Luteitalea sp. TBR-22: one gene and its partner. The protein of the gene in region 1 interacts with the protein of each later gene in a pairwise test. Links are inferred from orthologs where the notes say so. Each region holds a gene or a part of one and is shown on either strand. Other genes may lie near its edges. The genes, in order: ligA and leuS.

Region 1 (12,386 bases):
CACCGGCGCCGCGCGTCGCGGCCGGCGCGGTTCCGACGAGGGCTGGTAGGCGAGGTAGGCGCACAGCGTGTGATAGCTGATGTCCAGCACGCGACAGGCCTCGCGCTTGTTCCCGTTGGCGCGCTCGAGCACGTAGCGTGCGTACCGGCTTCCCCACTCCCGCATGGTGTCGCCGGCCTGCTCTCCGGGCAGGAAGACCTCTCGGTACCGTCCCGTGACCGCGTCCGGCAGATCCTCGACCTTGATCAGGTGCGACTGGGCGAGCGTGACCGCTCGTTCGATGACGCGCTCGAGTTCGCGGACGTTGCCCGGCCATTCGTGCAAACGCAGCGCTTCCATGGCTTCGACCGACACCCGGTAGGGCTGCCCGTCTGCCGATCGCTGGAGGATGGCCTCGACCAGGTACGGGATGTCGTCGCGACGAGACCGCAGCGGCGGGACGCTGATCTCGATGGCGTTGAGCCGGTAGTACAGATCCCAGCGGAACTCGCCACGCCGGCAGAGGCTCTCGAGCGGTCGGTTCGTCGCCGCGATGACGCGCACGTCGACGCGCCTGCCTCCGTGGCCGCCGACGCGCTCGATGGTCGGCTCCTGGATGACGCGCAGCAACTTGGCCTGGGCCGACGACGAGAGGTCCGAGACCTCGTCGAGGAACAGCGTGCCTCCGTCGGCCAGTTCGAACTTGCCGCGGCGGCCACGCACGCCGGTGGCCGTTCGCTCCTCGATCCCGAACAGCTCCGCCTCGAGCAGTGACTCGACGATGGCCGCGCAGTTGAGGGGGACGAAGGGGCCTGACGCGCGATCGCTGAGGGCGTGGACGCGTCGGGCCACCAGTTCCTTCCCTGCGCCGCTCTCCCCCTGGACCAGCACGATGAACGGCTTGCGCGCCGCGCGGGCGATCCGCTCGTGCAGTTGACGCATCACTGGCGTCACCCCCAGCAGGCCCCCTTGCTCGGGCCCGAGAGTGCGGGTCACCGACCGGATGTCGGCCTTGCGCTCGAGATCGAGGATCAACGGCCCCAACGCCGCCAGGACGTCCACCAACGGCGCCGCGGCCCGCATTGCCTCGGCGGGACCCGCGGCCGTGACCCGCAAGGTGTCCGCTCCACCAGCGATGACGCCGCGACCACGCGAGAGATCGAGCGGTTCGCCGGCGAGATGGACGGTGGGATCGTTCAGCCCGACCGTCAATGTCAGCAGGCGCTCGAGCCCTTCGCGTACCTGCGTCTCCGCACGCAGGATCGTGACGGCTCGCTCGAGGAACACGGCGGGTTCGACGGACATGTCGTCAAGCGCGGCCGAGGCCGCAGCAGCTGGGTCGGTCATGATCTCTCTCGCTGGTGCCCCGTCGGGCACGATCAGGGGTGTCGCTCGGCACACCTTCAATCACTGCGCCATGGTCAGGTGGCTCGAGGTCGCCCCTGGCTGCCGTTGACGCCCCCACGGCGCAAGTGGGGCGAGAAGCCACGCCAGCCGGGTGTGTACCTGCTACTCATCTCGCCATGGCGTGTCGAAGCGCCACGCCGCTTCGTACTGCACGCCGTGGCGGGTGATGCGGCAGACCTCGCACCGCGCTACCCAGCCCTGTCGCAACACGAAGCCGGATTGTCCAGCCGGCACTCGTATCGCCATGGTGCGGCCCGGTCGCACGGGCTGCGCCAGTCGACACCGCAGCCCGTGCGCCGACCTGTCGAGCACCTCGAGGACCCGCGCACCGGGCACCTGCGGCGACTCGCCCGCCTCCCCCGGCGCCGTCCTCGGTTCACGGCGACGTTCGTTGATGACGAGCGTGCTCACCTCAACAGACCTCCCATGCGTCGCCGGCGCCCAGGCACGACAGCCTGACCCGTTGCGTGGTGCCGAGAACTCGCACCACGTAGATCGCCCCGGACGCCCCGACCACGTAGATCGAGGCCGAGGTTGCCGTGCCCCGCGCGGTGAAGGTCAGCCGTGGCGCCGCGCCGAGAACGACAGGATCGCTGCCGGCGGCGATCACGCCCGCGCCGTCGGCGGCAGGAAGGTCCCTGGGGACGTCAAGGGTCGCTCGTCCCTCCCGCACCACCATCGTCCATGGCCGGGCGATGTCGAGGCCGGCCAGGATGTCGGCGGCGGTGACGCCGTTGCCGTTGCCATCGACGACGACTCGCCAGAGCGCGCGGCCACGCAGGTCGAACTCCACCGCCAGCGTGCGGCGGGTCCGCCGCGCTTCCTGCGCCACGGCGCGCAGGTCGGCAGCGACCCCTCTCGCCGCCTCGCGCCCGGCGCGTTCCGCACGCATCCGGTCGAGCGCGTGCAGGCCATTGGCGCCGATCAGGCCGGTGAGGGCCACCACGATCAGCACCTCGGGGAGCGAGGCGCCCCGACGGGAGCGCCCCGCCTCGTCCTGGCTAGTCCTTGCTGGCACGGGCCTCGGCCGGCGCACCCACCGACAGGTACGGACGCAGCTTCAGGAACGACTTCTCGCCGATGCCCTGCACGTTCATCAGGTCTTCGAGCTTCTTGAACGGGCCGTTCTTCTCCCGGTACGAGACGATGCGCTGGGCCATGCTGGGGCCGATGCCGGGCAGGGCCTCGAACTGCGCGGCCGTGGCGGTGTTGACGTTGACCACCTGTGCGGGGGCCGCGGCGCGGGTCTCCTGCGCCCGGGCAGCGGCCGGGGCGACCGGCGCGAACAGGGCGACGAGTGCGAGGGCGGCGGGAAGCAGCGATCGGAACATGGGAACCTCCTGTGAGCGGCGCGCCACCATGGCGCGCGAGCGCACACGGCCGATGACGCGTCGCAGGGAGGTTGGCCCGCTGGATGTTCTCAGGCGACGACGACATGCGGCGCGTGTGCACGCAGTCCCATGGAGCAAGCCGCGGGCCAGGCCGCGCGCGGCGCCGACATTCGTCCGTAAGCCACAGCTCACGCAGGACTTCACGCCACGTCGGGCGGCAGGCGCCTGGTGAGCCGCTGGCCTCGGGACGCCAACTCGCGTTGTCGGATGGGTCCTGCAGTTACCCGGTCGACCGAGGGTCGCCGATGAGAAAGCCCGGCAACGTGCTCGCGGCGCGCGGCGCCTCTTCCCGGTCCTTCAGGGACACGCCGGTCAGGCGGCGGCGCCGCGCCTCGATCATCAGCGCCACCAGGCGACGGGCCGCCTCCGCAGGGGGCTGTCCTTGCGGCCGGATGTTCGAGATGCAGTTGCGCTCCGCGTCGGTGCGGCCTGGTCGCGGATCCCACGTCAGGTACGCGCCCAGGCTGTCGGGGGCGCTCAGGCCAGGACGCTCGCCGATCAGGACGACCACGAGCGGCACCCGCAGCGCTTCCCCGACGACGTCGCCGACCGCGACTCGCGCCTGCTCCACCACCGCGACCGGCGCGACCTGCCATCCACCTCCCTCGCGCAGGGCGCCGAGCACCTCACGCAGCATCGGCGCCGCGTGGGCCTGCGCCGCGCGCGACGACAGCCCGTCGCACACGACGAACGCCACGTCGTACGCATCGGCCCGGTACGGCAGGCCCAGCACGTCGAGCGCACGATGGCTGGCCTCGTCGAGCCGACGTCCGAGGTCGGGCCGCTGCAGGTAGGTCGCCCGGTCGGGCGCGGCGCTGTGCAGCGCCAGCGTGTCGAGGCCGAGCGCGCCAATCTCTGCCCGCACCCGCGGCACGTCCAGCGGATCGTGGACGGCATCCCGGGCCCTGGCGTGCGCCAGCGCGAACGCCAGCTGGGTCGCCGTCGGCAGGCTGACGCCGGCCCTGCCCAACCCGACGTGCGCCGGCGTGTACCTGCGCAAGGCGCTCCAGGGGTTGGTGACGACGGCGTCGCTCACGAGGGCTCTCCCAGCACGCGGGCGAAGGCCGGCGGCACCCCGGAACGATGCTCGCGCAACCGCGCCTCCCCACCGGGTGCGAGGATGGCCATGCGCTCGAGCCAGGCTTCGAACTCCGGCGCGGGGCGCAGGCCGAGCACGCGCCTCACGTACAGCGCGTCGTGGAACGAGGTGCTCTGATAGTTGAGCATCACGTCGTCGGCGCCAGGCACGCCCATCACGAAGGTGCAGCCGGCGGCGCCGAGCAGCGTGAGCAGCACGTCCATGTCGTCGGCGTCGGCCTCGGCGTGGTTGGTGTAGCAGACGTCGACGCCCATCGGCAGGCCGAGCAGCTTGCCGCAGCAATGATCCTCGAGGCCGGCGCGCGTGATCTGCTTGCCGTCGTAGAGGTATTCGGGGCCGATGAAGCCGACCACCGAGTTCACCAGCAGCGGCGAGAAGTGACGCGCCACCCCGTACGCGCGCGCCTCGAGGGTCTGCTGATCGCAGCCGTGGTGGGCGCCAGCCGAGAGGGCGCTGCCCTGCCCCGTCTCGAAGTACATCACGTTGGCGCCGAGGCCCGCATCGAAGGTGGCGCCCCGCTTCAGGGCCAGGGCCGCCTCGCGCGCCTCGACGAGGATGGACAGCGACACGCCGAAGCTCTCGTTGGTGCCTTGCGTGCCACCGATCGACTGGAACACCAGGTCGACGGGCGCGCCGCGTTCCATGGCCTGCAGCGTACTCGTCACGTGCGTGAGCACGCACGACTGCGTGGGGATCTCGTAGCGGCCGATCACCGCGTCGAGCATCTCGAGCAGGCGCACCACCTGCGCGACGTTGTCGAGCGCCGGGTTGATGCCGATCACGGCGTCGCCGGCCCCGTACAACAGGCCGTCGAGCACGCTGGCGGCGATACCGGCGAGATCGTCGGTCGGGTGGTTCGGCTGCAGGCGCGTGGCCATGCGACCGGGCAGGCCAATCGTGTTGCGCAAGCGGGTCACGACCCGCGCCTTGCGCGCCACCAGCACCAGATCCTGCACGCGCATGATCTTGGCCACGGCCGCCACCATCTCCGGCGTGAGCCCGCGTTGCACCGCCGACAGCGCCTCGGCGTCGACGTCGTCCGAGAGGAGCCACTCACGGAAGCTGCCGACCGTGTGATGCGAGACCGCCGCGAAGGCAGCCGCGTCGTGGGTGTCGACGATCAGGCGCGTCACATCGTCGGTCTCGTATGGGACGACGGCTTCGTGCAGGAACTGGCGCAGCGGCACGTCGGCCAGCGCCATCTGCGCCGCGGCCCGCTCCTCGGCCGAGCGCGCCGCCACGCCGGCGAGTTGGTCCCCCGAGCGCAGCGGCGTCGCGCGGGCGAGCAGCGTCCGCAGGTCGGCAAAGACGTGCCGCGTGCCGTCGACGACGTGCGCGAAGGTGCTCATGCGTCAGTGGTGGCCGGGCTCCTGCCCGTGCCTCACGAGCACGAACGACAGCAGTCCCAGGCCCATCATGCCGCCAAACCAGGCGGCGATCACCGGATTGAACCAGATCATCGTGACCAGGCACAGGCAGGCGGCGCCCAGCGCGAAGCCCGGCACCCAGGGGTAGCCTGGCGCCGTGAAGGGACGCGCGAGATCCGGCTGGAGGCGGCGGAGGCGGAACAGCGCGGCCATGCTCACGATGTACATCACGATCGCCCCGAACACCGACATGGTGACGATGGAGGCCGTCAGCGTCTGGCCGGCGATCGAGACGATGCCGTCGCTGAAGATGGCGGTGACGCCGACCAGGCCCCCGGCGAGGATGGCGACCCACGGGGTGTGCGTGCGCGGGTGGACACGCGCGAGCACGGCGGGCAGGTAGCCGGCGCGGGCCAGCGCGAACATCTGGCGCGAGTAGCCGATGATGATGCCGTGGAACGAGGCGACCAGCCCGAAGAGCCCGAGCCACAGCAGCATGTGCAGCCAGCCGCTCTGCGCCCCGACGACGCGCGCCATGGCCTGCGGGAGCGGGTCGTTGATGTTGGCCAGCTGCCGCCAGTCGCCGACCCCGCCGGCGGCCAGCATCACGCCCGCGGCGAGGGCCAGCAGCGTGACAATGCCGCCGATGTAGGCGCGCGGGATGGAGCGGTGCGGGTCGCGCACCTCCTCGGCGGCCATCGCCACCCCCTCGATGGCCAGGAAGAACCAGATCGCGAACGGCAGCGAGGCGACGATGCCCGCCAGGCTGCCGGGCGTGAAGGTGGCAGCCCCGCCCCATCCGCCCGCCAGGAAATGCTGCCACCGGAAGCCGGGCGCGACGACAGCCATGAACACGAGCAACTCGAAGATGGCCACCAGCGTGACCACCAGCTCGACGCTCGCGGCGATGGCCATCCCGGCGATGTTCAGCCCCATGAAGACGCCATACGCCGCGACGGCCACCCAGCGCGGCTCGAGCCACGCGTACTGCACGTGCATGTACGCGCCGATGGCCAGCGCGATCGCCGGCGGCGCGAACAGGAACTCGACGAGGGTGGCCATGCCGGCGATCACCGCGCCGACGGGACCGAAGGCCCGCCGCGCGTACTCGAAGGGGCCGCCGGCGTGCGGGATGGCGGTGGTGAGCTCGGTGAAGCTGAAGATGAACGTGGCGTACATCACCGCCACGAATGCCGACGCGACGAGGAAGCCCAGGGTGCCCGCTGAGGCCCAGCCGTAACTCCAGCCGAAGTACTCGCCCGAGATGACCAGGCCGACGGCGATGCCCCAGAGCTGGAACGTGCCGAGCGTGCGCTCGAGCGTCGGCGCCGACGACGAGGTCACCGGCCGCCGCCGATCAGGCGCCGACCCGGGTCGAGGCGAACCATTCGTAGGTGCGGCGCAGGCCTTCCTCGAGGTGCACGATCGGCGTGTAGCCGAGCAGGCGCGAGGCCTTGCTGATGTCGGCCAGCGAGTCGCGCACGTCGCCGACCCGTGGCGGGCCGTACACCGGGTCCACCGTGGCGCCGGTGATCCCCTTCAGCGTGCGGTAGACGTCGTTGAGGGAGATGCGACGGCCGGTGGCCACGTTGATCACCTGGCCGCTGGCCTCGTCGGGCGCGACGCTGGCGCGCAGCGCGCCGTCGACGACGTTGGCGACGTAGGTGAAGTCGCGCGTCTGCTCGCCGTCGCCGTGAATCGTCGGGCTGCGGCCCTCGACGAGGAACCGGATGAACAGCGACAGCACGCCCGAATACGCCGACGAGGGATCCTGGCGCGGGCCGAACACGTTGAAGTAGCGGATGGTCACCGTCGACAGCCCGTACAGCGTGGTGAACATCTGCATGTACTGTTCGCCCACGAGCTTCTGGAGCGCGTAGGGCGAGAGCGGGGCGGTCGGCATCTCCTCGTGCTTGGGCAGCGTGGCGGAGTTGCCGTACGCCGACGAGCTGCCGGCGTAGACGACGCGACGCACGCCGGCGTCACGCGCCGCCACGAGCAGGCTCAGCGTCGCATCGATGTTGGCCCGGTTGGAGGAGAGGGGATCCTCGACCGACCTGGGCACCGAGGGGATGGCCGCCTGGTGCAGCACGTACTCCACGCCCTCGACGGCCCGCCGGGCGAACGCCTCGTCGGCCAGGTCGCCCTGCAGGAACTCGACGTCATCGATGTGCGCCAGGTTCTCACGCTTGCCGGTGACGAGGCTGTCGGCCACGCGCACCCGGTCGCCCCGGGCGCGGAGCGCCTCCACCATGTGCGATCCGATGAAGCCTGCCCCGCCCGTCACCAGATAGAACGCCATCTCGTCCGCGTCTCCTCGCGCGCCTCGCGCGCACATCCAGACTCAAGTGCTGCAGTCGTCCGATAAGCCGAATTCTGTCGGCCCGCGCCCCCTTGCGGGCGCACGAGCGAGCGATCATTCCTCTGGGACCGGCATTGCTGACGGCCTCGAGCAACCTACCCGGAGGCTTCGGACGGGCCGTCCTCGAGCGCCTCCCTATTTGGTCTTGCTCCGTGCGGGGTTTTGCCTGCCACGTCCGTTGCCGGCCGCGCGGTGCGCTCTTACCGCACCTTTTCACCATTGCTTGCGCACCGAAGTGCGCGTCAGCTGTGTGTTTTCTGTGCCACTTTCCGTCGGGTTGCCCCGCCCGGGCGTTACCCGGCGCACTGCCCTGCGGAGTTCGGACTTTCCTCCAGCAACGGACTTGCGCCCATTGCCAGCGATCGCCTGGACGACTGCCGCAGAGGGATGATACCCGACGGCCTTCCCGGCGCGGACGGCCTTCGGATTCTCGCGCCCCCCGTCGTCACACGATGGCCGACCGCCGAATACCGACGGCCGGCTCTACCCGTCCTTCTCCTGGCTGATGTCGTACTGTTCGAGCTTCTTGTAGAGGTTGGAGCGCGGCGTGTCGATCACCTCGGCCGTCTTCGAGATGTTCCAGCCGTGCTCGCGCAGTTTCTCGACGAGGAACTCGCGCTCGACCTGCTCCTTGAATTCGCGCAGGGTCGTCGGCTTGGGCTGAGGTGGACGAGGCTCCGACACGCCGCCCGTCGGCGCCGACCCGGCCGACACCGGCACGCCGGCCGACCAGGGGTCGGGCACCAGCGGCGCCGCAACGCTGGGGGCCGACATCGCCATCGGGGCCGGTGATGGGGGCGCCGCAGGCGCGTGCACGGGCATGAAGGATGGGCCGTCGACGCGCAGGTACTGGCGCACGTCGGCGACGTCGATCACCTCGCCCCGCGCCATGATCAGGATGCGCTCGACGGTGTTCTTCAGCTCGCGGACGTTGCCGCGCCAGCGGTGCTGCTGCAACACGCCCAGCGCGTCGGGGGTGAAACGGCGGGCCCGCCCGCCCTCGGCCGCGAACAGCTCGGCGAAGTGCTTCACCAGCAGCGGGACGTCCTCGGGCCGCTCCCGCAGGGGCGGCACGTGCACCGGGATCACGCTGAGCCGGAAATAGAGGTCCTCGCGGAACGTGCCGTCGGCGATCGCCGCCTCGAGGTCCTTGTTGGTGGCGGCGATGACGCGCACGTCGACCTTGAGCGTGCGCTGCGAGCCGATGCGCTCGACCTCGCCCTCCTGCAGCACGCGCAGGACCTTGGCCTGCGTCTTCTGGCTCATGTCCCCGACCTCGTCGAGGAAGATCGTGCCGCGATCGGCCAGCTCGAACTTGCCGATCTGCTTGTCGGTGGCGCCGGTGAAGCTGCCCTTCTCGTGGCCGAACAGCTCGCTCTCGATCAACTCCTCGGGAATCGCCGCGCAGTTGACCTGCACGAAGCGCTCGCGCGACCGGAGGCTGTTGCGGTGGATCGCCCGGGCCACCAGTTCCTTGCCGACCCCGCTCTCGCCGAGCACCAGCACGGTGGCGTTGGTCGGCGCGGCGCGGCCGACGGCGTCCAGCACCTGCAGCAAGGCGGGACTCTGGCCCACCAGGTTGTAGCGCGCGTCCTCGGCGCCGCGGAGCCGACGGTTCTCCTGCTCGAGGCGACTCGCCTTGAGGCCGTTGCGCACGGTGAGCAGCACGCGCTCGGACGACAGCGGCTTCTCGATGAAGTCCATCGCGCCCAGGCGCGTGGCCTCCACGGCGGTGGCGACGGTGCCGTGCCCCGAGATCATGACGACGGGCAGCGACTCGTCCATCGCCTTGAGCCGCGCCAGCACTTCGAGCCCGTCGAGGCCGGGCATCTTGATGTCGGAGAAGACCAGGTCGGGCGCCTCGCTGCGTGCCATGGCGATGCCTTCCTCACCGGTGGCGGCCAGCAGGCACGCGTACCCCTCGTACTCGAGGATCATCCGCAGGCTCTCGCGGATCCCCGCTTCGTCGTCGATGACCAGGATGCGTCCGCTCATACAGGCTCAGGTCTCAAGGCTCAGGTCTCAGGCAGGCGGCCAGGTCGCCGGGTCGGCGAGCAGGCGCAGCAGGGTGGCTTCGTCGCCGATCGGCACGCCGAGGTCGCGCGCCTTGGCCAGCTTGCTACCGGCATCCTCGCCGGCGATGACCAGCGACGTCTTCTTGCTGACCGACCCGGCGACCTTGGCACCGAGCGCCGTGAGCCGTTCGGTCGCCTCGTCACGCGTCAGTGCCGCGAGCCCTCCGGTCAGGACGATGGTCCGCCCCTCCAGCGGCCCGGGGCCCTGCCCGTCGGCGACGGGGGCACCCATGTTCAGGCCGGCGGCCTCGAGCCGCGCCAGCAGGCGTGCCGTCTCCGGGGCATCGAAGAAGCGCCGCACGCTGGCGGCCACCACCGGGCCGATGTCGGGCACCGCCTGCAGCTGCGCCTCGCTGGCGCCCGCCAGGGCCGTCATCGTGCCGAACGCCGAGGCGAGGGCCTGCGCGCCGCGTTCGCCCACGTGGCGAATCCCGAGGCCGAAGATCAGGCGCCACAGGTCGTTGCGCCGACTGTTGTCGATCTGCGCGACCAGCGTCGTGGCCGACTTCTCGCCGAAGCGGCGCGGTGTGAGCGTGCGTGCCGGCGGCGTGGGCTCGTCGCCCTCGCCGCTCTTCCTGCGCGGCTGCGCCTCGAACTTCAGCTCCGCCAGGCCCTCGACCGTCAGGTGATAGAGGTCGGCGAAATCGCGCACGAGCTCCAGCGACACGAGCTTGTCGACGAGCGCCTCGCCGAGCCCGTCGATGTTCATCGCCCGTCGTCCCGCGAAGTGCTCGAGGCTCCGTCGCAGCCGGGCCGGGCAGCTCGGATTGGGGCAGCGCCACACGACCTCGTCCTCCGGCCGCTCGAGCGCACTGGCGCAGACCGGGCACCGGGTCGGCATCTCGAAGGGGGGCAACCCGGCCTGGCGACGCGAGACGATCGGCTTGACGATCTTCGGGATGACGTCGCCGCCCTTCTCGAGCAGCACCTCGTCGCCTGGCCTGATGTCCTTGCGGCGGATCTCCTCCTCGTTGTGGAGGGTCGCGTACTGGATCGTCGAACCGGCCAGCAGGACCGGTTCGAGCACGGCGAGCGGCGTGACCGCGCCGGTGCGCCCCACCTGCACGTCGATGCGGAGCAGCCGCGTGGTCGCCTGTTGCGCCGGGAACTTGTAGGCGGTGGCCCAGCGCGGGAACTTCGAGGTGAAGCCCAGGCGCTCGCGCTCGTCGCGGCGATCGACCTTGATGACGATGCCGTCGGTGTCGAACGGCAGCGACTGCCGGGTATCGGCCCAGGACGCGCAGAACGCCTTCACCGCATCGATGCCTTCGCAGCGCCGCCAGTGCTTCTCGACCGGCAGGCCCCACGTGCCGAGCGCGTGCATCAGCGCGGCCTGCGTCGCGGGCAACCCATCGTCGCCGGCCGCGTCCTCGGGCCGCACGGCATGGTAGAAGAAGGCGCGCAGCCCCCGCCTGGCAACCAGGGCGGGGTCGAGGTTGCGCAACGTGCCGGCGGCGGCGTTCCGGGGATTGGCGAAGAGCGGCTCGCCGTCGGCCTCGCGCTCCTCGTTCAGGCGCTCGAACGCCGGGCGGGGCAGGTAGATCTCGCCGCGCACCTCAAGGCGACCCGATGGCGCCTGCTTCAGGCGCAAGGGGATGGCCTGAATCGTGCGGACGTTGAGCGACACGTCCTCGCCCACCACGCCGTCGCCGCGGGTCACGCCGCGCACGAAGACGCCGTCCTCGTAGGTGACCGCGATGCTGAGGCCGTCGATCTTGAGCTCGGCGACGTAGGCGACCGCGTCCTCGCCACCGAGACCCTTGCGGACGCGCTCGTCGAAGGCCACGAGGTCCTCGTCGCTGTACGCGTTGTCGAGACTGAGCATCGGCCGCAGGTGCTCGGCCGTGGCGAAGCCCTCGGCAGGGCGTCCGCTCACCCGCTGCGTGGGCGAGTCGGGCGTGACCAGGTCGGGGTGGGCCGACTCGAGATCGCGCAACTGGCCGACGAGCGCGTCGTACTCGGCGTCCGAGATCTCCGGATCGTCGAGGACGTAGTACCGCTCCTCGTGGTGCCGGATGAGTGCGCGGAGCGCGTCGATGCGGTCGGCGGGCGCGGGCATGCGCCTAGGGTACCTAGCGATCGCGGGCGAGCACGTAGTCGGCCAGGCCGACCAACGCGTCGCGCTCCCGGCTCTCCGGGAACGAGGCGAGCTGCTCGCGGGCCTGCTCGGCGTACTCCCCGGCACGGCGGGTGACCTGCGGGATGATGTCGTACTCACGCAGCAGGCCGAGCAACTGCCGCCAGGCCTCTTCGCTGATGTCGGCGTCGCGAACGACCTGATCGATGATCGGCCGTGACTGCTCCGCGGCGCGATCGCGCAGCAGGATGATGGGCAGCGTCAGCTTGCCCTCGCGCAGGTCGCTGCCAATCGGCTTGCCGAGGGCGGCCTGGTCGGCGGTGTAGTCGAGCAGGTCGTCCACCAACTGGAACGCGATGCCGAGATTGAAGCCGTAATCCCAGAGCGCCTGTTCCTGCGCGGGCGTGATGTCGCCCACCATGCCGCCGATCTTCGAGGCGCCCGCGAACAGGTACGCCGTCTTGCGGCGGATGATGTCGAAGTGCTCGTCCTCGGTGATCTCGGTGTCGCCGTTCTTGGTGAGCTGGTAGAGCTCCCCCTCGATCATCTTCAGCGTGATGTCGCAGAGCACGCGGAGGACGTCGATGCGGTCGTACTGCAGGGCCATCCCGAGCGACTTGATGTAGAGG
Region 2 (15,787 bases), 890 kb from region 1 along the record:
TGACTGACGGCCCAGGGGCGGCGCGGAGGGGGCGATCGTGTGCTACACTCTGATGTTTCCACTGACCGGGTGGCACGCGCGCCCGGCACCGTGGGGGCCCCGTCGCGGGTCCGGAACCAGCGCGTAGGCAAAGCGGAGTTGTTGTTGTGGCAAATCACGAGTCGGCGCTGAAGGCGCACAAGCAGAGTCTGGCCAACCGCGAGCGCAACCGCCAGGCGCGCACGCGCCTGCGTTCCGCGCTGAAGACGATTCGCAAGGCCATCACCGCGGGCGATGCAGCCGCCGCGAAGGCCGGGCTGAACGAGACCGTCTCCCTGATCGACAAGATGGCCAAGAAGGGCGTCATCCACGACAACGCCGCCTCGCGGTACAAGTCGCGGATCGCCAAGCGCCTGAACGGCATCGCCGCCTAGGCGTTCCACCGACCGGGAACGGCGGGGTGGGCCACCTTCGCCCTACGGGCTTCGGTGCCCAAGGGCACCCCGCCCCTACCTTCTGGAATTCCCGGTTCGCTGGGGGCTCCCGCCGCCGTACCCTCCTCCCTGCGGGCCACGCGGCGCTCCTCCACTCCCCTGTTGGGGGCGTCCCCCGCCGTAGCCCGATGGGCGCAGGCGGGGACACAGCTCCACCACCAACCGTTCGAGCACCACCTGCGGGTCGCGCCCCAGCTTGCTCGCGCCGTCGGCGCGATAGAGCGCACGCACGGCCGCACCCACCCGGTCCGGTGCCACCTGCGGCATCCGCGAGCGGATCCACCAGCCCAATTGCCCGAGCATCTGGAACGGCGACGAGCCGTTCTCGATCATCAACTGCACGTGGCGGAGGGCCGTCGCCGCGTCGCCGGCGGCAATCGCGTTGGTCACCGCCCAGTCGTCGAACTGCTGCGCCGCCCCGACCACCAGGCGGACGTCCTGCTCGGTGATGGCGGGCGCGTCGCCCACAAACAGCACCAGCGTGTCGATGTCCTTCCGGAGCCGGACGATGTCGGGGCCCGCTCGCTCGACCAGCGCGGTCAGTCCAGGCGCGTCGATGCGCTTGCCGGAGGCCTTCACGCGGTCGGCGGCAAACTGCATCGCGTCGCGCAACGCCGACTGCGCGCCGTTGAAGCCGTCGGTGCTGAACCCCTCGCACTCCACGGTCACGGCCTGCTTGTCGAGCAGCTTGCCGAGTTTCGTGGCGCGGTTGATGTCGGTGGCCACGAGCACCAGGACGTTCGAGGGCTCGGGGTTGGCCACGTAGCCTTCCAGTCCGCCGGGATCTGGCGCCGGCGCCTCGTCGCCGCCCCCCTCGCCGTCGTCCTCGGCCAGCTTCTTGCGGCCCTTGAACAGCCGCTCGATGTGCGCGAACACGACCACGCGGCGGTCGCCGAGCATCGGGCGCGTGCGCGCCGCGAAGACGACGTCGTCGGGGCGCGCGTCGCCGGCGGTGAACCGCTCGACGTTGAAGCCGCGCAGATCCTCCTCGACCAGGCTGGTGAGCGAGGCCACGACCTCGTCCTTGCCGGCCTCGTCCTCGCCGATCACGAGGTAGACGGGCGCGACGGTGCCCTTCTTGAGCGCCGCCGCGAGCTCACGCGGCGTCACGTCAGCAACTCGACGCGACGAGCGACGTCGCGCGTGGTGTGCGTTGCCGTGCGAGGCCGCAAAGCGTCCGGATCACGGCTAGAACGCCTCGAGGATCGACGACACGGTGCGGCGGGCGACGGTGTCGGAGATGCGGTCGGCGGCCGCCCGGTTCTGGCCCAGGAAGGCCGAGGCGTCGAGCGCGCCAGTGCCGGTGCTCAGGTCGTACTCGTCGACGATCTCGAGCGAGCCGTTCTCCCAGATGACCTTGTTGGCCTTGACGTCCTTGAACTCGACCTTGAGCTGCACGCGCACGATGTAGCGCGTCGCCTGGTTGTTCTCGTTGAAGCCACTCGGCTCGAGGCTGACGCCGGCGATGGTGCCCGACAGGACCGCGTCGGCGCCGTCGGTCACGCCGAGCACCTGGTAGCGTCCGCGGCCGAGGAACTCGGTGCGCACCCGCTGGGTGACCTGCTGCTCGAGGTCGTACACCGAGGTGTTGTTGGCAAAGATCGGAATCCCGATCACCTTGATGTACGACGGCAGGAAGTTGCCCCGCCCCGACAACGTGTACCCGCACCCGCTGGTGGCCATCGCCACGACCACGAGGCAGGCCAGCGCCGCGCGACGGCCGATCGCCCGCATCACTTCACCACCACGCTGACCAGGCGGCCGGCGGCCACGATCACCTTGACGATCGTCTTGCCGTCGGTGTGCGCCTTGACGTTGGGGTCGGCCAGGGCTGCGGCCTGCACCACGTCGTCCGGGGACCCGGCAGGCACGACGACGCGTCCGCGCACCTTGCCGTTCACCTGGACGGGCATCTCGACCGCTTCTTCGGCCGCGACCGCCGCGTCCGAAGTCGGCCAGCCCGCCGCAACGATGCCGTCCGTGTGGCCGAGCATCTCCCAGAGCTCCTCGGCCATGTGTGGGGCGAACGGCGAGAGCAGGCGCACCAGGGCTTCGACGGCCTCGCGAGCCGCTGCGAGCGTGCTCGCGGGCACGTCGGTCCCGACCGGCTGCTCGGCGCCGGCGGCGCGCCGCCCCGGCTTGAAGAGTCCCGTGGCCTCGCCGAACGCGTAGAGCTCGTTGACGAGCACCATCAGGCCCGAGATGGCGGTGTTCAGCTGCACCCGCGGGTACAGGTCGCCTGTCACCTTCTCGACCGCCTGATGCGTCTTGCGGCGCAGCGCCCGCTCGACCTCGGAGAATTCGCCGACGCCGTCCACGGCCGGCGCCGTCGCCAGCGTCGCGGCCAGGGGCTCCACGAAGCGCCACACCCGCGTCAGGAAGCGATAGCTGCCCTCGAGGCCGGTGTCGGTCCACTCGACCTCCTTCTCCGGCGGCGCGACGAACATCACGTACAGGCGCAGCGCGTCGGCGCCGAACTTCGCGATCATCTCGTCCGGATCGACGACGTTGCCCTTGGACTTGGACATGACCTGTCCGTCCTTGAGCACCATGCCCTGCGTGAGCAGCCGGGCGAACGGCTCGTCGTGCGACACCATGCCGAGGTCGCGGAACACGCGCGCGAAGAACCGCGAGTAGATCAGGTGCAGGATCGCGTGCTCGACGCCGCCGCTGTAGAAGTCGACCGGCGCCCAGTAGTTGCACCTGGCCGGGTCGAAGGCCTGCTGGTCGTTCTTCGCGTCGGTGAACCGGTAGAAGTACCAGGACGAGTCGAAGAACGTGTCCATCGTATCGGTCTCGCGCCGCGCGGCGCCGCCGCACTTCGGGCACGAGACGTTGACGAACTCGGGCAGCTGCGCCAGCGGCGACTCGCCCTTGCCCGTGAACTCGACGATCTTGGGCAGCACCACCGGCAGCTGGTCGTCGGGCACCGGCACCACGCCGCACGTCGGGCAGTGGATCATCGGAATCGGCGTGCCCCAGTAGCGCTGTCGCGAGACGCCCCAGTCCTTGAGTCGGTACTGGATCGTCTTCTTGCCGATCCCCCGTGCCTCGGCCGACGCGGCCATCTTCTGCCACGCCTGCTCGGTGGGCAGGCCCGAGAACTCGTCGGAGTTGACGCTCACGCCGTACTCGGTGAACGCCTCCGCCATCGTCGCGCCGTTTGCAGGCTCACCGTCGGCGGGCTTGACCACCACCTGCACGGGCAGGCCGTACTTGCGCGCGAACTCGAAGTCGCGCTGATCGTGCGCGGGCACCGCCATGATCGCGCCGGTGCCGTAGCCGCCGAGCACGAAGTTGGCGACCCACACGGGCACCGTCTCGCCCGTGAACGGGTTCATCACGCGGCGGCCGGTGTCGAAGCCTTCCTTCTCCACCTCGCCGGACATGCGGCCCAGGCGGTCCTGCTGGCGGAACCGCTCGGCCTGCTTGCGGAACGCCGCAGGGTCGGGCGACTCGCTGGCGAACTTCTCCACGAGCTCGTGCTCGGGCGCGATCAGCACGAACGTCGCACCGTAAATGGTGTCGATGCGGGTCGTGAAGATCTCGATGCCCTCGGCGGTGGCGCGGCCCTGCTCGTCGGCGATCGGGAACGTGGCCTGCACGCCCTCCGACTTGCCGATCCAGTTGCGCTGCATCGTCAGGACCTTCTCGGGCCAGTCGGGCAGCCGGTTGGTGCCCTCGAGCAGTTCCTCGGCGTAGTGCGTGATGCGCAGGAACCACTGCTCGAGCTCACGCGAGGTGACGTGGCTGCCGCAGCGCCAGCAGGCGCCGTCGATCACCTGCTCGTTGGCGAGCACGGTGAGGCAGCTCGGGCACCAGTTGACGGTCGAGCGACGGCGGTACGCCAGGTCGCGCTCGGCCATGCGGATGAACAGCCACTGGTTCCAGCGGTAGTAGTCGGGCAGGCACGTGGCCAGCTCCCGGCCCCACGCGTACGAGATGCCGAGGCGCTGCAGCTGCCCCTTCATGTACGCGATGTTGTCGAGCGTCCACTTCTCCGGGTGGAGGTTGTTCTTGATGGCCGCGTTCTCGGCCGGCAGGCCGAATGCATCCCAGCCGAAGGGGTGCAGGACGTTGGCGCCCTGCATGCGCTTCAGGCGGGCGACCACGTCCCCGATCATGTAGTTGCGGACGTGGCCCACATGGGCGCGGCCCGAGGGGTACGCGAACATTTCGAGGCAGTAGAACGACGGTTTGGACGCGTCCTCGGAGACCTCGAAGGCCCCCGTCGCGGTCCAGCGTTCCTGCCACTTCTTCTCGATGATTTGCGGGGAATAGTCGGCCACGGCTAGATCAGACAGTATAGCGGCAGGGCGGCGCCTCCGGCCCCGCCACTGCCGCTCTCCTGTCAATGCCGCAATGCCGGGAATGCCGAAAGGGCAAAGGAGAAGCCAAGACAGAGGTGTAGGCGTCGGCCTTGGCCGACGCGCGCCGGTCCAAGGCCACCCCGAAGGCCCAAGGCCGACCGACGAAGGCCGTCTCCCGGCGCCGTGCGAAGCGGGGCGCCGCGTGTGCTAGCGTGTCGCGCCATGCAACGCTTCCGAGCCCTGAGCCTGGCCCTGTCGCTGGCCGGGGTGCCGGCGCTGGCCGTCGCCCAGACGCCTGCCTCCCTCCCCCGTCCCGAGTTCCCCAACCCGCAGTTCGAGCGGAAGGACTGGCTTTCCCTGAACGGCCCATGGCGGTTCGCGTTCGACGACGCCGATGCCGGCCTGCGAGAGGGGTGGGCCGCAGGCACCACAAAGCTGGACCGCACGATCCTCGTGCCGTTCGCCTTCGAGAGCCGGAAGAGCGGCATCGCCGACACGCGCTTCCACCCGGTGGTCTGGTACCAGCGCGACGTGACCGTGCCGGCCGCCTGGAAGGGTCGTCGGGTCCTGCTCCGCTTCGGGGCGGTGGACTACCACGCCACCGTCTGGCTGAACGGCCAGAAGCTCGGCGAGCACGAGGGCGGCAGCACGCCGTTCGCCTTCGACGTGACGGACCTGCTGCGCGGCGGCGCCAACGCGGTCGTCGTCCGGGCCTTCGATCCGCCGACCGATCGCTTCGTGCCGCGCGGCAAGCAGTACTGGAAGGAGACGTCCGAGAGCATCTTCTACACGCGCACCTCGGGCATCTGGCAGTCGGTGTGGCTCGAGGCGGTGGGCGACAGCTACCTGTCGCACGTGCGGGTCACGCCGTCGATGGACGGCGCGGTGCGCTTCGACGCGCGGCTGGCCCGTCCGGCAGCGGACCAGGTGCTGCGCGCGACGATCAGCTACAACGGCGCGGTGGTGACACGTGGTGAGGCCGCCGTCGACGGCACCCGCGGCTCGTTGGGCCTGCGCGTGATCGACCCCCGGGAGTGGCAGGTCGGGCAGGGCAACCTGTACGACGTCACGCTCGAGCTCGTGCGCGGCGGCACGGTGCTCGACACGGTGAAGACCTACTACGGCTACCGCGAGGTGACCGTCGACGCCAAGGGCCTGCAGTTCAACGGCCGACGGATGTACCTGCGCATGGTGCTCGACCAGGGTTACTGGCCCGAGTCGCTGCTGACGCCGCCCTCCGACGAGGCGATTCAGTACGACATCAAGACCTCGCAGGCGATGGGCTTCAACGGCGCCCGCAAGCACCAGAAGGTGGAGGACCCACGCTTCCTCTACTGGGCCGACAAGCTGGGCTACCTGGTGTCGGGCGAGATGGCCAACGCCTACCAGTACGACGACCAGTACGTCGCGCGGTTCACCCGCGAGTGGCTCGAGGTGCTCGAGCGCGACATCAACCACCCGTCGATCATCATGTGGATCCCGATCAACGAGAGCTGGGGCACGCCCAACCTCCGCGATCGACGCCAGCAGGCGCACCTGAAGTCGAACTACTGGCTGACCAAGTCGCTGGATCCCTCACGCCTCGTGATCGAGAACGACGGCTGGGAGCACGTGGACACGACCGACGTGTTCGGCATCCACGACTACGCGCGCACGGGCGAGATGATTGCCAAGAAGTACGCCGTGCTCGACAACCCCAACGCGCGCATCCCCGACAACAGCCGCGCCGCGCTCGTGCCCGGCTACGAGTACAACGGCTCGCCGATCTTCCTGTCGGAGTTCGGCGGCATCGCCTACCGCGCGCCCGGCGCACCGGTGCCGGAGGGCGCCTGGGGCTACTCAGGCGTCGAGAAGACGCCCGAGGACGCGCTGGCCCGGTTGAAGGGCCTGTACGAGGCCATCGCGAAGGTGCCGCGCATCATCGGCGTGTGCTACACGCAGTTGACCGACGTCGAGCAGGAGATCAACGGCCTGCTCACCTACGACCGCAAGCCGAAGTTCGACGTCGAGGCGATCAAGGCGATCAACGACATCGTGAGGCCGTAGGGACGGCAGTCGGCAGTCGGCAGTCGGCAGTGGCAGTCGGCAGTTGGCGGTCGGCAGTCGGGCGAGTCACCTGTCCGGCGTGCGTCCGAGCGTCCGGAGCCGGTAGTACTGCTTGCCCATCTCGACCAGGGTGGCCACGACCATGACGCCGAAGCCGATGGCCACGCCCGTGTTCACCCACGTGAGCAGTGCCGGGAGCGTCTCGGCAGGCACGACGCCGGGCTGCGGGTGTGGCGCCACCACGACCCAGACGCGGGCCGAGAGGATCATCAGCGCGATGCCCAGTTGTGCGCCGAGCAACAGCAGCTTGAGCACGAGCCGACGCGGCGTCCGCGTCGGCCTGACCAATCCGTACGCATCCACCAGGAAGTTGCCCGCGGCGACCGCGACCATCGGCGCGTACCAGACCGACCAGATGGGCGCGAAGGCGAGCACGGCCGCCAGGGGCCCCATGGCCAGCCAGGGCGAGGTCGGCACGAGCAGCAGCCACACCAGCGCGATCCCGCCGAACACGACCTCTGTCCCGGCCTGAAGTCGGTCATGCAGCCGGCTGGCCTGCCGCCGGCCACCCATCCAGTCCGGGATCCTGCGCGGGTCCCAGTCGGGCGCGAATCCGGCCCGCGCGCCCAGCGCGTCGACCGCCGCAAACCCCAGCGTCGTCCAGGCAAAGACCAGCAGCGCGCGAGTGGGATAGGCCTTCAGACCGTCGAACAGCACCGGCACGGACACGCCCTGCAGGGCAGACGTGATCACCGCCAGCACCACCGTGACGACGAGAGCCGCGCCGAGTCCGAGCTTGAGCGCAAACAGGTAGATGGGAAAGACCACCGGACCAATCAGGTGCTGGCGTGGCGCGAAGCGCGAGGCGACGAGCGCCGGATGCCCGTGCCGCCGCAGGATGTCGGCGACCTCGGGCTCGCTGAGGTCGCGCCCGAGCGCCTGGCTGCGGTCTTCCATCTCCGAGGAGAGGTTCTCCGACAGTTCGCGGACGATGTCGTCCTGGTCCCGGTGCGGCAGGAAGAATCGGACGGCGTTGAGATAGCGTTCGACGAGGGTCATCGAGGGAACTCCTGCAGCAGGCCCCGAAGCGAGGCGTCGATCGCCCCCCACTCGTCGAGGAGCTGCCCCAGCATGGCGTCGCCGGCCGGCGATAGCCGATAGAACCGCTTGTTGCGCTTGCCTTCCTCGCGCCACTCGCTGGCCAGCAGGCCCTGGGTCTCGAGCCGACGCAACAGCGGATAGAGCGTGCCCTCGTCCACGTCGAGTCCGTGGTCGGCGAGCACCTTCCGCAGTGAGTAGCCGTAATGCTCGGCCCGCAGGGCAGCGAGGACGGCAACCGTGATGTGTCCCCGACGCAGTTCGAGGCGCAGGTTGTCGAACAGGGCAGGGTCGGCAGCAGGAGGTATGCGGAGGCTCATGTACGCCACATAGTGTGTGGCATACAGTATTACGACGGAGCCTGTACGGTAGTTCGGCTGCCCGGAGTTCTCAGACCGCCTGCGCCTGATACGTCACTGGGTGGAGGCCACGTCGTTCCCCACACCCAGCGCCCGTCGCACCGCCTGGACGATCTCGGCAGGCCCGAAGGGCTTCTCGACGATCCGGAAGGGCGAGTGTGATCGCGCCCGCTCGATCAGGGCGGGCGCGGCGTGCCCGGTCATGACGATGACCGGCAGCTGGGGACGCATCGCCGCCACGCGCTCGGCCAGCCCGACGCCGTCGAGGCCTGGCATCACGAGATCGGTCAGCAGCACGTCGATCGACTCCGGCTCCCGGGTCAGCGACTCGAGCGCCTGCCCGCCGCTGGCCGCCTCGAGCACCCTGAAGCCGGCATCGGTGAGCACGCGCACGATCAGTTCGCGCAGCCGCAGGTCGTCCTCGACGACCAGCACGCCGGCGCGCGTGTGCATGCCGAGGGCCATGGCAGAGTCGAGACGCACCTGGTCGGGCGGCGCCACGGCCTGCGGCAGGACCACGCTGAAGCTGGTGCCCTCGCCCAGCCGACTCTCCACGTCCACCTGTCCGCCGGCCTGCTCGACGACGGCGTAGACCGTGGCGAGGCCGAGCCCGGTACCGCTGCCCGGTTCCTTCGTGGTGAAGAACGGCTCGAAGATGTGTGGCAACACCTCGGCAGGAATGCCGCTCCCGGTGTCGGCCACCGTGAGACACACCCGCGGGGCTGCGGCGGCCTCGTGGGCGTCCGGGCAGGGGCGCAGGTGCATCCGCAGGCGCCCACCACCGGGCATGGCGTCCCTGGCGTTGACGACGAGGTTCAGCACGAGCTGGTCGAACTGCCCCGGGTCGATCACGACCCGCAGGGCGTCGCCGTCGATGCGGACCTCGATCTCGACGTTCTCGGGGATGAGCCGACGCAGCATCGGCTCGAGGGCGGTCAGCGCGGTGGACAGGTCGAGCACGCGCGGGCGAAGCGGCTGCCGTCGACTGAAGGCCAGCATCTGCTTGGTGAGTTGCGCCGCCCGCACCGCTGCCTCGCGCGCCCCGGACAGGGCCCGTCCATCGGCCGGCTCCGACCGGCCTCCCTGCAGCACGAGTTCGAGGTTGCCCAGGATCACCGTGAGCAGGTTGTTGAAGTCGTGCGCGATGCCGCCGGCCAGGCGGCCGACCGCTTCCATCTTCTGCGCCTGCCGGAGCTGCGCTTCGAGGGCGCGCACCTCGGACACGTCGGTGGACACGCCCACCACGCCGACGAGCTGACCGTCGGCATCCAGGATCGGCGAATCGACCACGAACGTCGTGAACGCGCTGCCGTCACGCCGCTGTACGGGGAACTCGCCGGCCCAGCTCTCGCCACGGGCGAGTCGGGCCATGATGGCGGCCGCCTCGGCGCGGGAGGTCTCGTGTGGCGTCAGCTCGACGATCGGACGGCCGAGGGCCTCGGCGCGGGTCCAGCCGAACAGGCGCTCGGCATACAGGTTCCAGTAGATGACGCGACCTTGCAGGTCAGTCGCGATGACCGCCTGCTGCACCGCATCGATCAAGCGCGACTCGAGCGTCGCCCGATCGTCGGAACGCGGGGACTGCCATGGGAACTGGTGCACCGGGAGGGGAGGCTCCTGATGACTCATGCGTTCCTCGCTTCGCCCCGAAGGGCGGTGTCGGTGAACCCGCCGCTCGGGCGAGCCAGCTCATGCTCGTTATTGATGAGCATACAACACCGGCCGCCAGGCCCGGCCCCTCACGGCTTGACCGCGAGGACCTGCACGACCGCGCTGGGGCCGCTGTGCCTGGCGCCTTCGTTCACGTCGCGATCGAGTTCCCGGCCGATGACGACCTCGAGTCCGGGCAACTCGGCGCGTACGCGCTCCAGCGTCAGGAGCCAGTCGGCCAGCGACGGTGGCGGGCCGCCGACCCCGCCGATCTCGTGCTGGCGGGGCGTGTAGGCCTCGAGCACGAACACTCCGCCCGGGGCGAGTGCCCGCACCACTCGCGGGTACAGGTCGGCGCGCAGGGCCGGCGGCAGGTGCACGAAGATGCTCGTGATGCCTTGCCAGCACGCCTCGCCGAGATCGAAGGTCGCCAGGTCGGCGACGATCGTCGCGAGCGCGACCCGGCGCGATGCGGCCAGCGCGCGCGCCTTGCTCAGGCCCACCTCCGAGCCGTCCACGCCGGTCACCTCGTAGCCGAGCGACGCCAGGTGGACGCCGTTGCGCCCCTCCCCTTCCCCGAGACACAGGACCCGGCCTGCCGGAATGCGGGTGGCGACTTCTGCCAGGAAGTCATTGGGCGCGGTGCCGAAGACGTAATCGTCGGTGCGATAGCGGTTGTCCCATTCGGACATCACAACACCTCGGCAGTCGGCAGTCGGCGGTCGGCGGTCGGCGGTCGGCAGTCGGCAGTCGGCGGTCGGCAGTTGGCGGTGGACGGGCGACTAGCGCGCGCCGCCGCGTCGACGCGGGCTCCTGGTCGCGACGGCGGCCGCGACCAGCCCCACGATTGCGCTCCAGAGCAGGATGCGCCCGACGCGCACGTGGGCGCCACCGAAGCGGATCCAGTCGAGCACCGTCAGCAGGGCGCCGGCGCACGCGCAGGCCTGCAGGAACCGGCCGAGAGCAAGCTGCCACCACATCTGACGCGATCCTAGCGGCAATCGGCCATGGAAATGGTCGGCGCCGGCTCAGCCCACGTCCCGCACCACACGGACACCGAGGCTGAAGCCCACGTCCTTCGGACGGTGCGTGTAGCGGAGACCGCAGCGAGCGCTGTCGGCGGCAAAGTACCAGCTGCCGCCGCGAATCACCTTCGTCGCCGCGTTGCAGCGCCCCACCGGATCGCGGGCCGGCGCGGTGCCGTAGGCGCAATGGGCATCCTCTGTCCATTCCCATACGTTGCCGTGCATGTCGTACAGCCCCCAGGCGTTCGGGCGGAAGGTCGCGACAGGCGTCGTGCGGCGTCGGCCACCGAGGGCACCCCGCTCCAGCACGGCCACGTTGGCCTCCTCGAGCGAGAGCGTGTCACCCCACGCATAGGCGGTGCGGCTCCCGGCCCGGCAGGCGTACTCCCACTCGGCTTCGGTCGGCAGCCGGAAGCGCGGCCCCGGCGACAGCGCCGACAGACGCGCCACGAACGCCTGCACGTCGTGCCAGCTCACCCGCTCCACTGGCAGGTCGTCGCCGCGAAAATGACTCGGGGCCGTGCCCATCACGGTCCGCCACTGGGCCTGCGTCACCTCGTGGGCGCCGATCCAGAACGGCCGCGTCAGGGTGACGGCGTGGGCGCGCTCCTGCGGCTCACGGCCGGCTTCCCGCTCCGGCGAGCCCATCTCGAACGTGCCAGCCGGGATGGAGACGAACGGCATGCCGGTGACCGGCTCGACCCACGTCCTCGGCGGCGAGGGCGCCGGGACCGCGGCCACGGCCAGCGCCGTCGCGAGAACGATGGCCCGCCCGGGCGACAGCGGCATGGGTCAGCGCTCGGTGACCAGTGGATGCGCCTGCAGGGCCTGCGCCGCCGCGCGGCCGCGACGGTCTGGACCGACGGCGTCGCGCCAGGTCGCATCCGCTGCCACCGGTCCGTGCAACACGTCGACCGTCGCGTCGAGGCAGGCGCGCAGCGCCTGCAGGTCGTAGCCGCCCTCGGTCACGACCGCGATCCGGCCGCCGCAGGTCAGCGCGGCACGGCCGCGCAGTGCGGCCAGCCACGCCCGGAACCCTTCGGTCGTCACTCGCTGGGAGCCGAGCGGGTCGTCCTGGTGCGCGTCGAAGCCGGCCGACACGATCAGCAGCTCCGGCGCGAAGCGGACCAGCGCGGGATCGATGATCGTGTTCCACACGTGTGCATGGTCGGCATCGCTCGCGCCGGCTTCGAGGGGCACGTTGAGCGTTGCGCCGGCGCCGGCGCCGTACCCCGCTTCACTGGCCGCGCCGGTCCCGGGGTAGAACGGGAACTGGTGCGAGTTGACCACGAGCACCGATGGGTCGGTATAGAACGCCCACTGCGTGCCATTGCCGTGGTGTACGTCGATGTCGACCACCGCCACACGAGTCGCGCCGGCCGCGCGGGCCGCTGCGGCGGCGATCGCCACGTTCGACAGCAGGCAGAACCCCATGGCCTGGGCGCGCTCCGCGTGGTGCCCGGGCGGGCGAACGACCGCGAGCGCCGGGGTGGCCGTGGTCCACGCATGCAACGTCGCCTCGACGGCGGCACCGGCGGCAAGTCGCGCCACGTCGATGCTCTCGGGCGAGGTGAACGTATCGGCGTCGACGGCCGTCGCCCGGCCGCGCCTGGCCTCGAGATCGGCCACGTACCCGTCGTCGTGGATGCGCAGGATCTCCTCGTCGGTGGCCGGCCGCGGCTCGCGGACGTCGATGCCCATGTCGCTGGCCCGCAGAGCCGCGGCGCGCATCACGTCGCCGCGCTCGGGGGATTCCGGGTGGCCGGCCGGGGTGAGGTGGTCGAGGAAGCGGGGCGAGAAGAAGAGGACCATCGTCGGCGCGGGCAGTTCGGTGGTGGACGTCGTCGCGTCGGGCAAGCCGACGCCTACGCGTGGTGGAGCAAGTCGAGTGAACGGGCCTTGAGGCGTCGCAGTTCGGCCTCGAGGTCCAGGCGCCGCTGCTCGAGCCCGGCATCGTCGGCGTCGGCAGCCACGCGGAAGGGCGGGCCGACCGCCACCGCGATGCGCGAGAACGGCCCGGGCACCTGCGTCCGGTCCCAACTGCGCGCGTGCCACGCCGAGGCACTCTCGATGTGGAACGGGAGGATGGGCTGCCCGGTGGCCTTGGCGAGCCATAGTGCGCCCGGTTGTGCCTGCTCGGCCGGACCGCGAGGGCCGTCGAGCGTGAAGGCAGTCGGGTGCCCCTGCGCCATCAGCCGCTTCATCTGCACGAGCGCCTTCACGCCGCCGCGCGAGGAGGACCCGCGCGCCGCCCCGAACCCGAACCGCTCGATGATGCGCGCGATCCACTCGCCGTCGAAGTTCTCGCTCGTCATCACGACGATGCCCCGGTCGCGCCAGAAGCCGATCGCCGGCAGGATGCGGCCGTGCCAGAAGGCCATGATGGGGTGCTCGCCTGCCGCGAGCACCTGCGCGTAGGCGTCGGCGCCCTCGCTGGTGTACCGCCAGGTGCGCGCGAGCCCCGCGACGATCGGCGTGACGACGCCGGCAATCAGCGCCACCTGACGCCGCTTCGAGGCGGACCGCTCCCACGCCGGGCGGTCGCTCACCCCTGCGCCTGCTCCGCCGCGACCGCGCCCTCGTCCTGGCCGATACGCCCGGCCTTCCGCAGGCGGCCCTCGGTCCACGTCATGAGGTCGACCATCTGGATGTCGTCGGTGCCGGGCGTGCTGGCCTTCGCGCCCTTGAGCATGATCGAGCAGAACGGGCAACCCATCACGATCGTGTTCGCGCCGGTCGCCTTCAGCTGGTCGAACCGAGCCTGGCTGATGCGCGTCCCCGCCTCCTCTTCCTCGAAGAGCAGGCCGCCGCCGGCGCCGCAGCAGAACGGGTTGTCCTTCGTGCGCTCGGGCTCGCTGATCGCGGCGCCGTGCCGCTCGAGCAGGGCGCGCGGCGCCTGGTGCTCGCCGGCGTATCGCCCGAGGTAGCACGGATCGTGGAACGTCACGGCTTCTTCCTCGAGGCGCACCGGGCGCTCGTAGCGCGTGAGGTGCTCCACGAGCACCGACGAGTGCACGACCTTGCCCTCGAAGCCGAACGGCCGGTAGTCGTGGCCGAGCGTCTTGAGGCAGTGCGGACACGACGTCACCACCTTGGTGACGCCGGCCGTCTGCAGGTCGGCGACGTTGGCCGTCGCGAGCTCCTGGAACTGGTACTCGTTGCCGGTGCGCTTGGCGACGTCGCCGGTGCAGCGCTCCTTGGACAGCACGCCGAAGGTCTTGCCCTGCGCGCGCAGGATCGCGGCGAGCGAGCGCAACGACTTCTGGAAGTCGGGCTCGGTGCCGCCGGCGCAGCCGAGCCACAGCAGGTACTCGTGCCTGGCGGGATCGAACGTCTCGAACTGGGCGGACGCCACGAACTTCTGGCGGGCGTCGGCGCCCTGCCCCCACAGGTTGCCGCGGCGCTCGAGGTTGTTGTAGACGGGCCCGAGGTACTCGGGCGCGTCGCCGTTGCTCACCAGCCCGCGGCGCGCGCCGATGATGACCGGCGTGTGCTCGATGCCGACGGGACAGACGTCTTCGCACGCGCCGCAGGTCGTGCACTGCCAGAGCACGCCCGGGTCGTAGACGTCGGCGAGCCTGGCGTCGGCCTTGCCCTCGAGGAGCGCGGCCTCGTTCTGCAGGATCAGCGTCTTCGGGTTCAGGAGCTTGCCCGTGGCGAACGCCGGGCAGTTCTCCTGGCAGCGGCCGCACTCGACGCAGGTGAACGCGTCGAGCACCGCCTTCTTCGGCAGGTCCTTCACCGCCTCCATCCCGACCTCTTCCTTCTCGAAGTCGAGGTTGGGCACGGTGCCGAGCACGGGCGCCTTCAGGAACACCGTACCCGGCGACAGCAGCAGGTGCAGGTGCTTGGAGTCGGGGATCAGCACCAGGAAGGTGAAGATCAGCAGCATGTGCACCCACCAGTTCACGCGGGCGGCGATGCCGCCGTCGAGCACGAACAGGTCGAGCAGGAACGTGATCATCAGCACCGCGATGAAGCCGGCGATGAGGATCGACTCCTTGGACACGGTTGGACCGAGGGCCCGGGGCCGGAGGATGCCGCGACGGATGGCGAGGAACACGATGCCCGCGAGGACGCCAATCGAGAAAGGCGCCAGCAGGTACATGTAGACCCTGAATGCGGCGGTGTGCGTGAGGTCGACGATCCCGAGGCCGTGCAGGGTCTCGATCAGGGTGTAGCCGCCGAACGCGACGAAGCCCCAGAACACGCCGAGGTGCGCCATGCCGACCCACGGGCGCCGGCCGATCACCTTGCTCTGGAAGACCACCTCGGTCACGAACCGCTCGACGCGGGCGGGCAGGTGGTCGAAGGAGAACTCCCCGGGCGCGGCCTGCAGGAGGCGCCACCGGGTGGACATCTGGGCGGAGAACAGGCCGACGCTGGCGACCACGACCACCCAGAACGCGAGCGTCTCGAACATGTCGACGAGGATAGCAGGCGGGAGCTGAGGGCTGGGAGCTGGAACCGCGGCGTTTGCGGTTACGGCTTGCGAAGAAGGCTCAGGGCTACAGGCTCGAGGTTCAGAGAGCATGCTGCCTCTACGCAGAATGCCTTCTGAGCCCTGAGCCGTGAGCCGTGAGCCTATTTCTTCAGTTCGGCGATCAGCGCCGGGACCACCTCGAACAGGTCACCGGCGATGCCGTAGTCGGCCAGTTCGAAGATCGGCGCCTCGGGGTCCTTGTTCACGGCGACGATCGTCCTGGCGCCCTTCATGCCGACCACGTGCTGGATGGCGCCCGAGATGCCGAGCGCCAGATACAGCTTCGGCGCGACGGTCTGCCCGGAGCTGCCGATCTGCCGGTCCATGGGCAGCCAGCCGTTGT

Evidence for each region.
Region 2: the proteins of ligA (region 1) and leuS interact in binary tests that used the Escherichia coli proteins (3 or more experiments, as listed by UniProt). The link is inferred for Luteitalea sp. TBR-22 from one-to-one orthologs.

What each region holds. Positions count from the first base shown.
Region 1 is NZ_AP024452.1:3,046,800-3,059,185, reverse strand. What follows is about bases 9,184-12,113. They hold ligA (NAD-dependent DNA ligase LigA), read right to left. Parts: upstream 11,740-12,113; coding sequence 9,628-11,739; downstream 9,184-9,627. Other genes in these bases: TBR22_RS12530 (polyprenyl synthetase family protein), read right to left, coding at 11,753-12,113; TBR22_RS12540 (sigma-54 dependent transcriptional regulator), read right to left, coding at 9,184-9,600. In the rest of the region: TBR22_RS12585 (sigma 54-interacting transcriptional regulator), read right to left, coding at 1-1,326; TBR22_RS12580 (hypothetical protein), read right to left, coding at 1,489-1,797; TBR22_RS12575 (Tfp pilus assembly protein FimT/FimU), read right to left, coding at 1,799-2,404; TBR22_RS12570 (helix-hairpin-helix domain-containing protein), read right to left, coding at 2,388-2,717; ethanolamine ammonia-lyase subunit EutC, read right to left, coding at 2,998-3,813; TBR22_RS12560 (ethanolamine ammonia-lyase subunit EutB), read right to left, coding at 3,810-5,225; eat (ethanolamine permease), read right to left, coding at 5,229-6,587; TBR22_RS12550 (SDR family oxidoreductase), read right to left, coding at 6,601-7,545; more of TBR22_RS12540, read right to left, coding at 8,089-9,183; more of TBR22_RS12530, read right to left, coding at 12,114-12,386. UniProt on the Escherichia coli protein: DNA ligase that catalyzes the formation of phosphodiester linkages between 5'-phosphoryl and 3'-hydroxyl groups in double-stranded DNA using NAD as a coenzyme and as the energy source for the reaction.
Region 2 is NZ_AP024452.1:3,939,076-3,954,862, forward strand. What follows is about bases 1,985-5,146. They hold leuS (leucine--tRNA ligase), read right to left. Parts: upstream 4,763-5,146; coding sequence 2,207-4,762; downstream 1,985-2,206. Other genes in these bases: lptE (LPS assembly lipoprotein LptE), read right to left, coding at 1,985-2,207; TBR22_RS16555 (glycoside hydrolase family 2 protein), read left to right, coding at 5,006-5,146. Also shown: TBR22_RS16530 (RNA-binding S4 domain-containing protein), read left to right, coding at 1-3; rpsT (30S ribosomal protein S20), read left to right, coding at 147-413; holA (DNA polymerase III subunit delta), read right to left, coding at 489-1,583; more of lptE, read right to left, coding at 1,662-1,984; more of TBR22_RS16555, read left to right, coding at 5,147-6,829; TBR22_RS16560 (hypothetical protein), read right to left, coding at 6,896-7,888; TBR22_RS16565 (PadR family transcriptional regulator), read right to left, coding at 7,885-8,247; TBR22_RS16570 (ATP-binding protein), read right to left, coding at 8,341-9,915; TBR22_RS16575 (cyclopropane-fatty-acyl-phospholipid synthase family protein), read right to left, coding at 10,026-10,628; TBR22_RS16580 (hypothetical protein), read right to left, coding at 10,719-10,916; TBR22_RS16585 (formylglycine-generating enzyme family protein), read right to left, coding at 10,965-11,750; TBR22_RS16590 (histone deacetylase), read right to left, coding at 11,754-12,818; TBR22_RS16595 (lysophospholipid acyltransferase family protein), read right to left, coding at 12,827-13,510; TBR22_RS16600 ((Fe-S)-binding protein), read right to left, coding at 13,507-15,384; TBR22_RS16605 (electron transfer flavoprotein subunit alpha/FixB family protein), read right to left, coding at 15,546-15,787.